Regions from separate parts of the Edwardsiella piscicida genome, predicted to be linked through region 1. Evidence: predicted binding sites of a transcription regulator. Region 1 holds the regulator's gene; each other region holds the start of a gene.
The links. Region 1 encodes CRP, which controls carbon source genes, mostly activating them, when cyclic AMP is high. Its sites were predicted from a motif close to ATGTGANNNNNNTCACAT; they were not measured.
Positions count from the first base shown of each region.

Region 2: psiE (phosphate-starvation-inducible protein PsiE) is a predicted target of CRP. The motif match lies at 1,369-1,386, and genes of this name have one in related genera.
Region 3: aaeR (HTH-type transcriptional activator AaeR) is a predicted target of CRP. The motif match lies at 784-801, and genes of this name have one in related genera.
Region 4: ompW (outer membrane protein OmpW) is a predicted target of CRP. The motif match lies at 1,566-1,583, and genes of this name have one in related genera.

Region 1 covers NZ_CP090968.1:3,470,399-3,472,599, reverse strand. The annotation lists gene L1P05_RS15870 (hydrolase) at 1-337, shown strand, start outside; gene L1P05_RS15865 (YheU family protein) at 343-567, shown strand; gene crp (cAMP-activated global transcriptional regulator CRP) at 919-1,551, shown strand; gene L1P05_RS15855 (YccS/YhfK family putative transporter) at 1,612-2,201, shown strand, end outside.
Region 2 covers NZ_CP090968.1:233,389-235,589, forward strand. The annotation lists gene L1P05_RS01060 (dicarboxylate/amino acid:cation symporter) at 1-1,182, opposite strand, end outside; gene psiE (phosphate-starvation-inducible protein PsiE) at 1,416-1,823, shown strand; gene malG (maltose ABC transporter permease MalG) at 1,912-2,201, opposite strand, start outside.
Region 3 covers NZ_CP090968.1:3,298,037-3,300,237, forward strand. The annotation lists gene aaeA (p-hydroxybenzoic acid efflux pump subunit AaeA) at 1-371, opposite strand, end outside; gene aaeX (p-hydroxybenzoic acid efflux pump operon protein AaeX) at 403-606, opposite strand; gene aaeR (HTH-type transcriptional activator AaeR) at 913-1,833, shown strand; gene tldD (metalloprotease TldD) at 1,888-2,201, opposite strand, start outside.
Region 4 covers NZ_CP090968.1:1,636,761-1,638,961, reverse strand. The annotation lists gene trpA (tryptophan synthase subunit alpha) at 1-280, shown strand, start outside; gene L1P05_RS07470 (BON domain-containing protein) at 417-731, shown strand; gene ompW (outer membrane protein OmpW) at 780-1,418, opposite strand; gene L1P05_RS07460 (YciC family protein) at 1,924-2,201, shown strand, end outside.

The DNA.
Region 1 (2,201 bases):
TCCGCTCCAGCTGCGGCGTATGCGTAGGCTACGCGAGTTTGACGATCAGATCACCGCTCGCCTGCACGGGTTTCGCGATGCGGATGACTACTATCGGCGCTGTAGCGCCCTGCCGCGGCTGTCGACGATCCGCCAGCCGCTGCTGATCATTCAGGCACGCGACGATCCCTTTATGACGTCGGCGGTGATCCCGCCGTTGGGATCGCTGCCGTCCAATATCGAATACCAGCTGACGGCGTTTGGCGGCCACGTCGGCTTTATCGGCGGTACGCTGCGACATCCCTTCCCGTGGCTGGAGCAGCGCATTCCTGCCTGGTTAGCCCCCTATTTGGAGTAAAACGCGTGATCATTCCTTGGCAACAGATTGCCCCAGAGACGCTGGATAGCCTGATCGAGGCTTTTGTCCTGCGAGAGGGGACTGACTATGGCGAGCAGGAGAGGAGCCTGACGCAGAAGGTGGAGGATGTGCGGCGTCAGCTGCAGTGCGGTGAGGCGGTCGTGGTATGGTCCGAGCTGCATGAAAGCGTCAATATTATGCCGCGCAGCCAGTTTAAGGGCGCGGATTAGCGCACGTTGGCGTATTTTCCCGCGCGGCGCCCGGCGCCGCGCTGTGCAAATAAAAAGCAAAAACGTCGCAGGCGGAGAAAAAACGGCGGCGAACAGTGAGCTATTCCATGCTGAAGCGAGACAGTGCGAGACAGTAAGGCCAAGCTATGCTACAAACTAAGCCGACATGCACCTTTAATGGAATGAAGCGGGTATAGATCAAGATCGCCGGGGATCATCTCCCTTAGGCTATGGAAACTATATTCGACAAGTGCAGTGCTATAGCAGGTTACTAGGCAGTTTCCCGGCCCCGTCCGGCGGGGGGTGCGTTTGGCGCACCGGGGATGCGATAACAATAGAGGATAATAGCGAATGGTTCTCGGCAAACCGCAAACAGATCCAACTCTCGAATGGTTCCTGTCCCATTGCCATATTCACAAATATCCGTCCAAAAGTACCTTGATTCACCAGGGTGAAAAAGCGGAGACGCTTTATTACATCGTAAAGGGATCTGTAGCGGTACTGATTAAGGATGAAGAGGGTAAGGAGATGATCCTCTCCTACCTGAACCAGGGCGACTTCATTGGCGAGCTGGGGCTGTTTGAGGAAGGGCAGGAGCGCAGCGCCTGGGTGCGGGCGAAGACCGCCTGTGAGGTGGCTGAAATTTCCTACAAGAAATTCCGCCAGCTGATCCAGGTTAACCCGGATATTCTGATGCGTCTGTCTGCCCAGATGGCGCGTCGTCTGCAGGTCACGTCAGAGAAAGTCGGTAACCTGGCCTTCCTGGATGTGACGGGCCGTATTGCCCAGACGCTGTTGAATCTGGCCAAGCAGCCGGATGCGATGACGCACCCGGACGGCATGCAGATTAAGATCACCCGTCAGGAGATCGGCCAGATCGTGGGCTGCTCTCGTGAAACGGTAGGACGTATTCTGAAGATGCTGGAGGATCAGAACCTGATCTCGGCACACGGTAAAACCATCGTCGTCTACGGGACGCGTTGATTTTGCGCCCGCGCCGCACGGGCGGCGCGGAATCTTCAACCCATCCCCAGGATGGTGCTCATGTGGCGGCGGTTTATCTACCACCCGGAAGTGAACTATGCACTGCGCCAGACGCTGGTTTTGTGTCTGCCGGTGTTGTTCGGGCTTATGGTAGGCCAGCTGCAGCAGGGGCTGCTGTTTTCTCTGGTACCGGTCTGCTGCAATATCGCCGGTCTTGATACCCCCCATAAACGCTTCTTTAAACGCCTCGCGGTGGGCGGCACCCTGTTTGCGCTCGGCAGCCTGTTACTGCAGATGGCCCTGCTTTGGTCGGTGCCGCTGCCGCTGGCTATGCTGCTTTTGGCGCTGCTGTTTGGCGTCAACGGCGAGATCAGTCCGCTGCACGCCCGTTTACTGCCGGCAACGCTGGTCGCCGCCATCTTTACCCTTAGCATGGTGGGGATGGTGCCTATCTGGCAGGGGCCGCTGCTGTATTTGGTCGGTACGATTTGGTACGGCGCCTTCACCTGGTTTTGGTTTGTCCTGTGGAAAGGGCAGCCGATCCGCGAAACCCTGAACCAGCTGTACCTGGAGCTGGCGGATTACATTGAGGCCAAGTACAGCCTGCTCACGCAGCACAGCGATCCGCAGACGGCGCTGCCGCCGCTGCT
Region 2 (2,201 bases), 520 kb from region 1:
GGCGCAGACCGTATTGCCGGTGGAGTTCAGTAGGGTGGCCGGAATATCGATGATGGTGCTGATGATCATGATGGTGCCGACCAACTCCGGCGAAAAGCCGAACACGGCGCAGATCATCAGTTCGCCGGTCATGCCGCCGCTGGGAATAGCCCCCATGACGGCGCCGACCAGGAACGCCACGCTGATGATGGCCGCGATGCTCATCGGATCGCTCATGTCGCGGCCGAACAGCGTGAACAGAAAGACGATCTTGATGATGCCGCCGATAACCGAGCCGTCCTTATGGGTGTTGGCACCCAGCGGGATCACCGTCTCGGCGATATCCGCCGGTACGCCCATCTTCTTGCTGGCCACCAGATTGACCGGAATGCAGGCGGCGCTGGAAGCGGTGGCGATGGCGGTGATGGCCGGTGTAAATACGTTGCCCCAGAAGAGACGGACGGCGGGGCGCCCTCCGGCGATAAAGGCGTACAGCGTATTGGCACCGAAGAAGTAGATCACCGTCAGGACCACGTACAGCAAGAAGGCATTCAGATAGCCGTGGATGATTTGCGGCCCCAGCGCGCCGACCGTGGCGGCAAAGTAGCAGCCCAGTCCCAGCGGCGCCGCGTACATAATGATCTTGACCATCCTCAGGATCACCGTGGTTCCGGCGCTGAGAAACTGGGCGACGGGACGGCCCTGCTCACCGCTGAAGGCCGTGGCCAGGCCGAACAGGATAGAGAAGACGATCAGCGGCAGCAGGTTGGACTTGGTAAACAGCTGTAGAAAATCGGGTACGGTGAAGGTGGAGACGATCACCTCGCCCAGCCCTTTGCTCTGCTCCTGCGGCGCCGGAGGCAGGTGGGCTATCAGCGATTGGGTATCCACGTTGTGGAACGGATTAAACAGGTGGGTGGCGACAAAGCCGATCAGCGCGGCGAACAGGGCGGTGGCGATAAAGACCGAGAAGACCGTTCCCATGATTTTGCCCAGGCGCGACATCTGCCGCATGTCGGCGATAGAGGAGGCGATGCTGAGGAACACCAGCGGAACGATCACTACGAACATCAGGTTCAGGAACAGTTCGCCGATGGGTTGAACTAGGGTCGCCCGTTCGCCAAACAGGATGCCGGCCAGCCCGCCGAGGATAATGCCCAGTAGCAGGCAGAGGGTAAACGTATAGTGTCGGAGTATATGCATTGTGTGGGTATCCCAGTCGAGCCCTTTCTTGCCACCGCGCGGCGGCGGAGGGTGTGTTGATCCTGGCGGATTATGCTAATTATCTGCCCTTGTCGCCGCCGGCGCCAAATTTGTGTGACGCTCGCCGCGCCGCATGCGACGTCGGCGGTTTTTTGGCGCCGGGGGATAGACGGCAAAACGGCAATATTGTTAACTAGCTCACATTATAAAGCTATTACGCAAGGAGTTACTTTATGCCGGGAACCGAGCGCGCAAACCGTGTCGCCACGGTATTGCAGTGGATACTGAACATCGGCCTGATGGCGCTGGCGGCGATTCTGGTGATTTTTCTGGCGAAGGAGACGTTCACGCTGGCCGGGGTGCTGTTTGACGCCAACCAGAATGCGTCGACCTATATGCTGGTGGAAGGGATCGTGATCTATTTTCTGTATTTCGAGTTTATTGCATTGATTGTTAAATATTTTCAATCAGGCTATCACTTTCCGCTGCGCTACTTTATCTACATCGGCATCACGGCGATCATCCGGTTGATTATCGTCGATCACGAAAGCCCCAACGATACGCTGATCTACTCTTTCGCCATCCTGGTACTGGTGATCGCGCTGTACCTGGCTAACACCGATCGCCTGAAGCGCGAATAGACGCCGTAGGATACGGACATAAAAAGGGCGGCCCGTAGGCCGCCAGTTACGCACACAGGTTACTGCTTTTTTAAGGGTAACGCATAAACTAGCCTTTCACGCCGCCGGCGGTCAGACCGCCCACCAGCCAACGCTGCGCCAGCAGGAAGACGGCGGTTATCGGCATCGCCGACAGCACCGCCGCCGCGGCAAAATCCCCCCACAGGTAGTTCTGCGGATTGAGATACTGCTGCATGCCGACCGCCAGCGTATAGGTGTTGACGTCGCGCAGCAGCAGCGAGGCGACCGGCACCTCGGTGATGGCGGCGATAAAGGAGAGGATGAACACCACCGCCAGTATCGGTACGGAAAGCGGCAGCAGTACCAGTCGGAACGCCT
Region 3 (2,201 bases), 170 kb from region 1:
AGCGCGCTGTAGGCGCGATCGATGCTCTCCTGGGCGACGATACGCCCGCCCAGGTCGGCCCGACGCTGCGACTCTCGTCGCTTCTCCGTCACCAGCGCCTGATAGTAGCGCGCATCCGCCTCGGCCTGCGCCAGCGCCGCGCGGTAGCGCTGTGGATCGATGCGGAACAGCACCGCCCCCTGCGTCACCCGCTGGTTATCCTGAACCTGCACGCTCTCCACCAGCCCGCTGACGTCGGGGGCGATGGCCACCACGTCGGCGCTAAAACGCGCGTCCCGCGTCCAGGGAGAGGCGGTATAGAACACCCAGGCCTTGGAGACCGCCAGCGCGGCCAGCGCCAGTAAGGCCAGCGTAGCGGCCACCCGCGTCATGCGTCCAATCCAACGCTTCACAGAACCCCCTTCAGATAAAAAGCCAGCTCACCAGATAAAACAGACACCCGTACAGCGCGCAGTTAAACAGCGCGGGGTGCCAAATCATGTCGTACAGCCCGCTGGGCTGCAGCAGACGCCGCAGCAGCCAAAACAGGGGCAGCGCCGCCAGCAGCGCAAAAAAGGCCGGCGGGAAAGAGAGGCCAAACAGCACCATCACGGGCAGCGTTCCCATGGCAAAATCCTTACTTAACGACGCATGCCCGCACGCGGCTGACGGCGAAAAACGGCGGACAGAGAAAAAGGGGTGGCGGTTACGCGGTGTGCGCCGCAGGCGCAGGGCGGAACGGATGCGCCCCGACATCGGCGGCGCGGGGACATGTTAGCCTAATGCGCCGCGGGGATATATAATCTGTGACGCAAATCACTTTTTATTGTAAATAAACAATCAGCGCTGATTATCTATTGTCGATAAGAAAAATGCGCATAAAACAAACAGATGGTTCTGAACTCAGCCACCACCATTAAGACAGGATGAAAAATGGAGCGATTAAAGCATATGGCCATCTTCGCTCGGGTGGTCGAATGCGGCTCGTTTACCGGCGCCGCAGCGCAGCTGGCGATGAGCGTCTCATCCATCAGCCAGACCATTACCAAGCTGGAGCACGCCCTGCAGATCAGGCTGCTCAACCGCAGCACCCGCCGCATCAGTCTGACCGAGGCCGGACGCATCTATTATCAGGGCTGTCGCAAGATGCTGCAGGAGGCCCAAGAGGTACACGAGCAGCTGTACGCCTACAACAATACCCCCAGCGGAACCCTGCGCATCGGCTGCTCGGCCACCATGGCGCAAAACGTTCTGGCGCCGATCAGCGCCCGAATGCTGGCCGAATATCCTGGCCTGTCGGTCAACCTGGTCACCGGCGTCCCGGCGCCCGATCTGATCGCCGACGGTCTGGATCTGGTGGTCCGCGCCGGCGATCTACAGGACTCTCGCCTGTTCTGTCGCGCCCTGGGGGCCATGCCCATGGTGATCTGCGCCGCCAAATGCTACCTGCAGCGCCACGGAACCCCAGAGAGCCCCGCCGAACTGGGCAGCTATAGCTGGCTCAACTTTAGCGGCCAGCCCGCCCATGACCTAACGCTGATCGCCCCAGAGGGAGAGTCGCTGCGGCTGATGCCCAGCGGACGCTTTCACACCAATGATGCCCAGACCCTGCTAAGCTGGCTGAACGCCGGGGCCGGGATCACCTATCTGCCGCTGATGTGGGTGATCGACGCGGTGCGGCGTAAAGAGGTCGAGATCCTGTTCCCCCAGTACCAGTCCACCCCGCGCCCGGTGTATGCGCTGTATGCCCAGAAGGCGCACCTGCCCATCAAGCTACGTCTCTGCCTAGAGTACCTGAGCGACTACTTTGCCCAGATGGCGGACACCTTCCGCGATACCCGTCAGGAGAAATAGCGCGGGCCGGCAAAAGCCGGCCCGCGGGACATACCGTGGCGAGTCGCGCCGAACTCAGGCGGTGCCGCCGACGGTCATCGCATCCAGCTTCAGCGTCGGCTGGCCGACGCCGACCGGCACGCTCTGCCCCTCTTTACCGCAGACCCCGACGCCCTTATCCAGCGCCAGATCGTTGCCCACCATCGAGATCTGCTGCATCGCCTCCATGCCGGAGCCGATCAGGGTCGCCCCCTTCACCGGATGGGTAATCCGTCCCTTCTCGATCAGATAGGCTTCCGAGGTAGAGAAGACAAACTTACCGGAGGTGATATCGACCTGACCGCCGGCGAAGTTAGGCGCATACAGCCCATACTCCACGCTCTCGATAA
Region 4 (2,201 bases), 1.8 Mb from region 1:
GCTGTCACGCGCCGGGGTCACCGGCAGCGATCGCACCCGCCTGCCTCCGCTGCGCCATCTCACGACCCGGCTGGCGGCGCTGGGTGCCGCGCCGGCGCTGCAGGGGTTCGGGATTCGGACCCCCGATCAGGTGCGCAGTGCGCTGGATGGCGGGGCCGCGGGCGTCATCTCCGGCTCGGCGGTGGTTGACCTGATCGCCCAGCATCTGGATAACCCGCCCCAGATGCTGCAGCAGCTGCGCGCGTTTATCCAAACGATGAAGGCCGCCACGCGCGCCTGATGCCCTCCGCGGCGGCCGGTCTTCCCCCGCCGCGGATTTTGACTTGCCCTCTGCTGACCTATTGATATGATTATTGATAGATCGGGACACCGTTCATGGCGGCTGCCCTTTCGCGTCACCGCATAAGGAGAAAAGCATGAAATGGTCGAAACAGATCCAGGCGTTAGGACTGGCCGCCGTTCTGGCAGCGTCACTGGCGGGCTGCGCCGGATCCACCACCCAAGAGAGTACCGGCAACTACATTGATGACACCGTGGTCACCACCAAGGTGAAAAGCGCGCTGCTCAATGCCAAAAGTATTAAATCGACAGAGATCAGCGTGGAGACCTACAAAGGACGGGTACAGCTGAGCGGGTTTGTCTCCTCCCGGGCCGATGCCCAGCGGGCGGTTGAGGTTGCCCGAGGCGTCAAGGGCGTCCGCTCGGTCGAAAACGATATGCGCATTAAATAACGCGCTCAGGCTGCCCGTACGGGGCAGCCTCTTCACCGTCGTCGCCGATCAGAAGCGGTAGCCGGCGCCGAACATAAATACCCACGGGTTAATATTGGTATTTATGCTGTGCTGGTTATCCGCACTGTCGCGGAACTTCACCTTGGTATCAATGTTGATGTACCACACCGAGGCGTTGATCATCCAATTTTCGCTGACCATATAGTCGAGCCCCGCCTGCCCGGCAACGCCCCAAGAGTCCGTCGCCTTCAGATCGTGCAGCCCCAGCGACGTCGCATTCTGATCGAAGCTGTTATTGAAGAAGGTGGTGTAGTTCACCCCAACCCCCAGATAGGGACGCAGCTTATCTTCCGCGCGGCCAAAGTACCACTGAGCCATCAGGGTGGGCGGCAGCTGATGCACGGTCGCAATATTTCCCAGCGCCCCCAGCGAGACCTTATGGCGGAACGGCGTAGCCGCCAGCAGCTCGATACCGATGTTATCCGTTGCCATGTAGCCGAAGGTCAGCCCCAGCTGGGTGTTGTTATCCACGCTAAACTCGCCCAGCCCCAGCACATTGTCAGAGCTGGTGGTCGGACGCACGGTGGCCGCGCCGGCGCGGACAATCACGTCACCGGCCTGATGCGCCGAGGCCGCCGCAGGCGCCAATACGGCGGCCAGACATAGCGCAACGCTACACTTTTTCATCATCATCCCTTTCCTTTATATGGTTATCGTTCGCTTGCAATATAACCATATTGAGTGATTATTGATCCCATCGAGATCACATCTTTTACATATAAATTGAACTAAATGATGTTGACGCCGTTTCTTGATTTGAAATGAAATAGTGAAATTTGATAGACATCAATCAGACGTCATTTCATCGAGTTTAGGGAAAGAGTCCCCCTGCGACCACGGCGCTGCGCGCAGACGCTAACCTGAGCGCGGAGGGCGCAGCAACGCGCGAGGTATGCAAAGAGCGAGGTTCGCCGACGCGCGCGGGAGGAGCCGCACGCCATCCGGCCTACGGGGTCCATAGGCGCCCCCTGCCGCCGCCGCTGAACACCGGGAAAATACGCGGAGCGCAGAAGAAATCGCCACCTGGCCGATTGCGGGGTGCCACAGCGGCCGCTAACGGGGTACAATCGCCGCAAATCTCTTTCCACCCCGGGCGGCCGGTGCCGCCCGACGACATGCCAAGGAGCTATGCATGCCCATCACGGCCCGGAGCCTTTACCGTGACAGCGTTAACTTTTTCCGCCATCAGGTGACGCCCATCGTCCTGCTGGCGCTACTGACCGCCTTTATCAGCGTGATGCTGAATCAGGCCCTCAGCCCCAGCGCACAGGCGATCAGCCAGCTGAGCAGCGGCGACGGCGTCAGCGCCGCCCGAGGCCTGCAAGAGATGATCCGCCAGATGACGCCGGAGCAACAAATGACGCTGCTGAAAGTCTCGGCGGCCTCCAGCTTTTCGGTGCTGATCGGTAA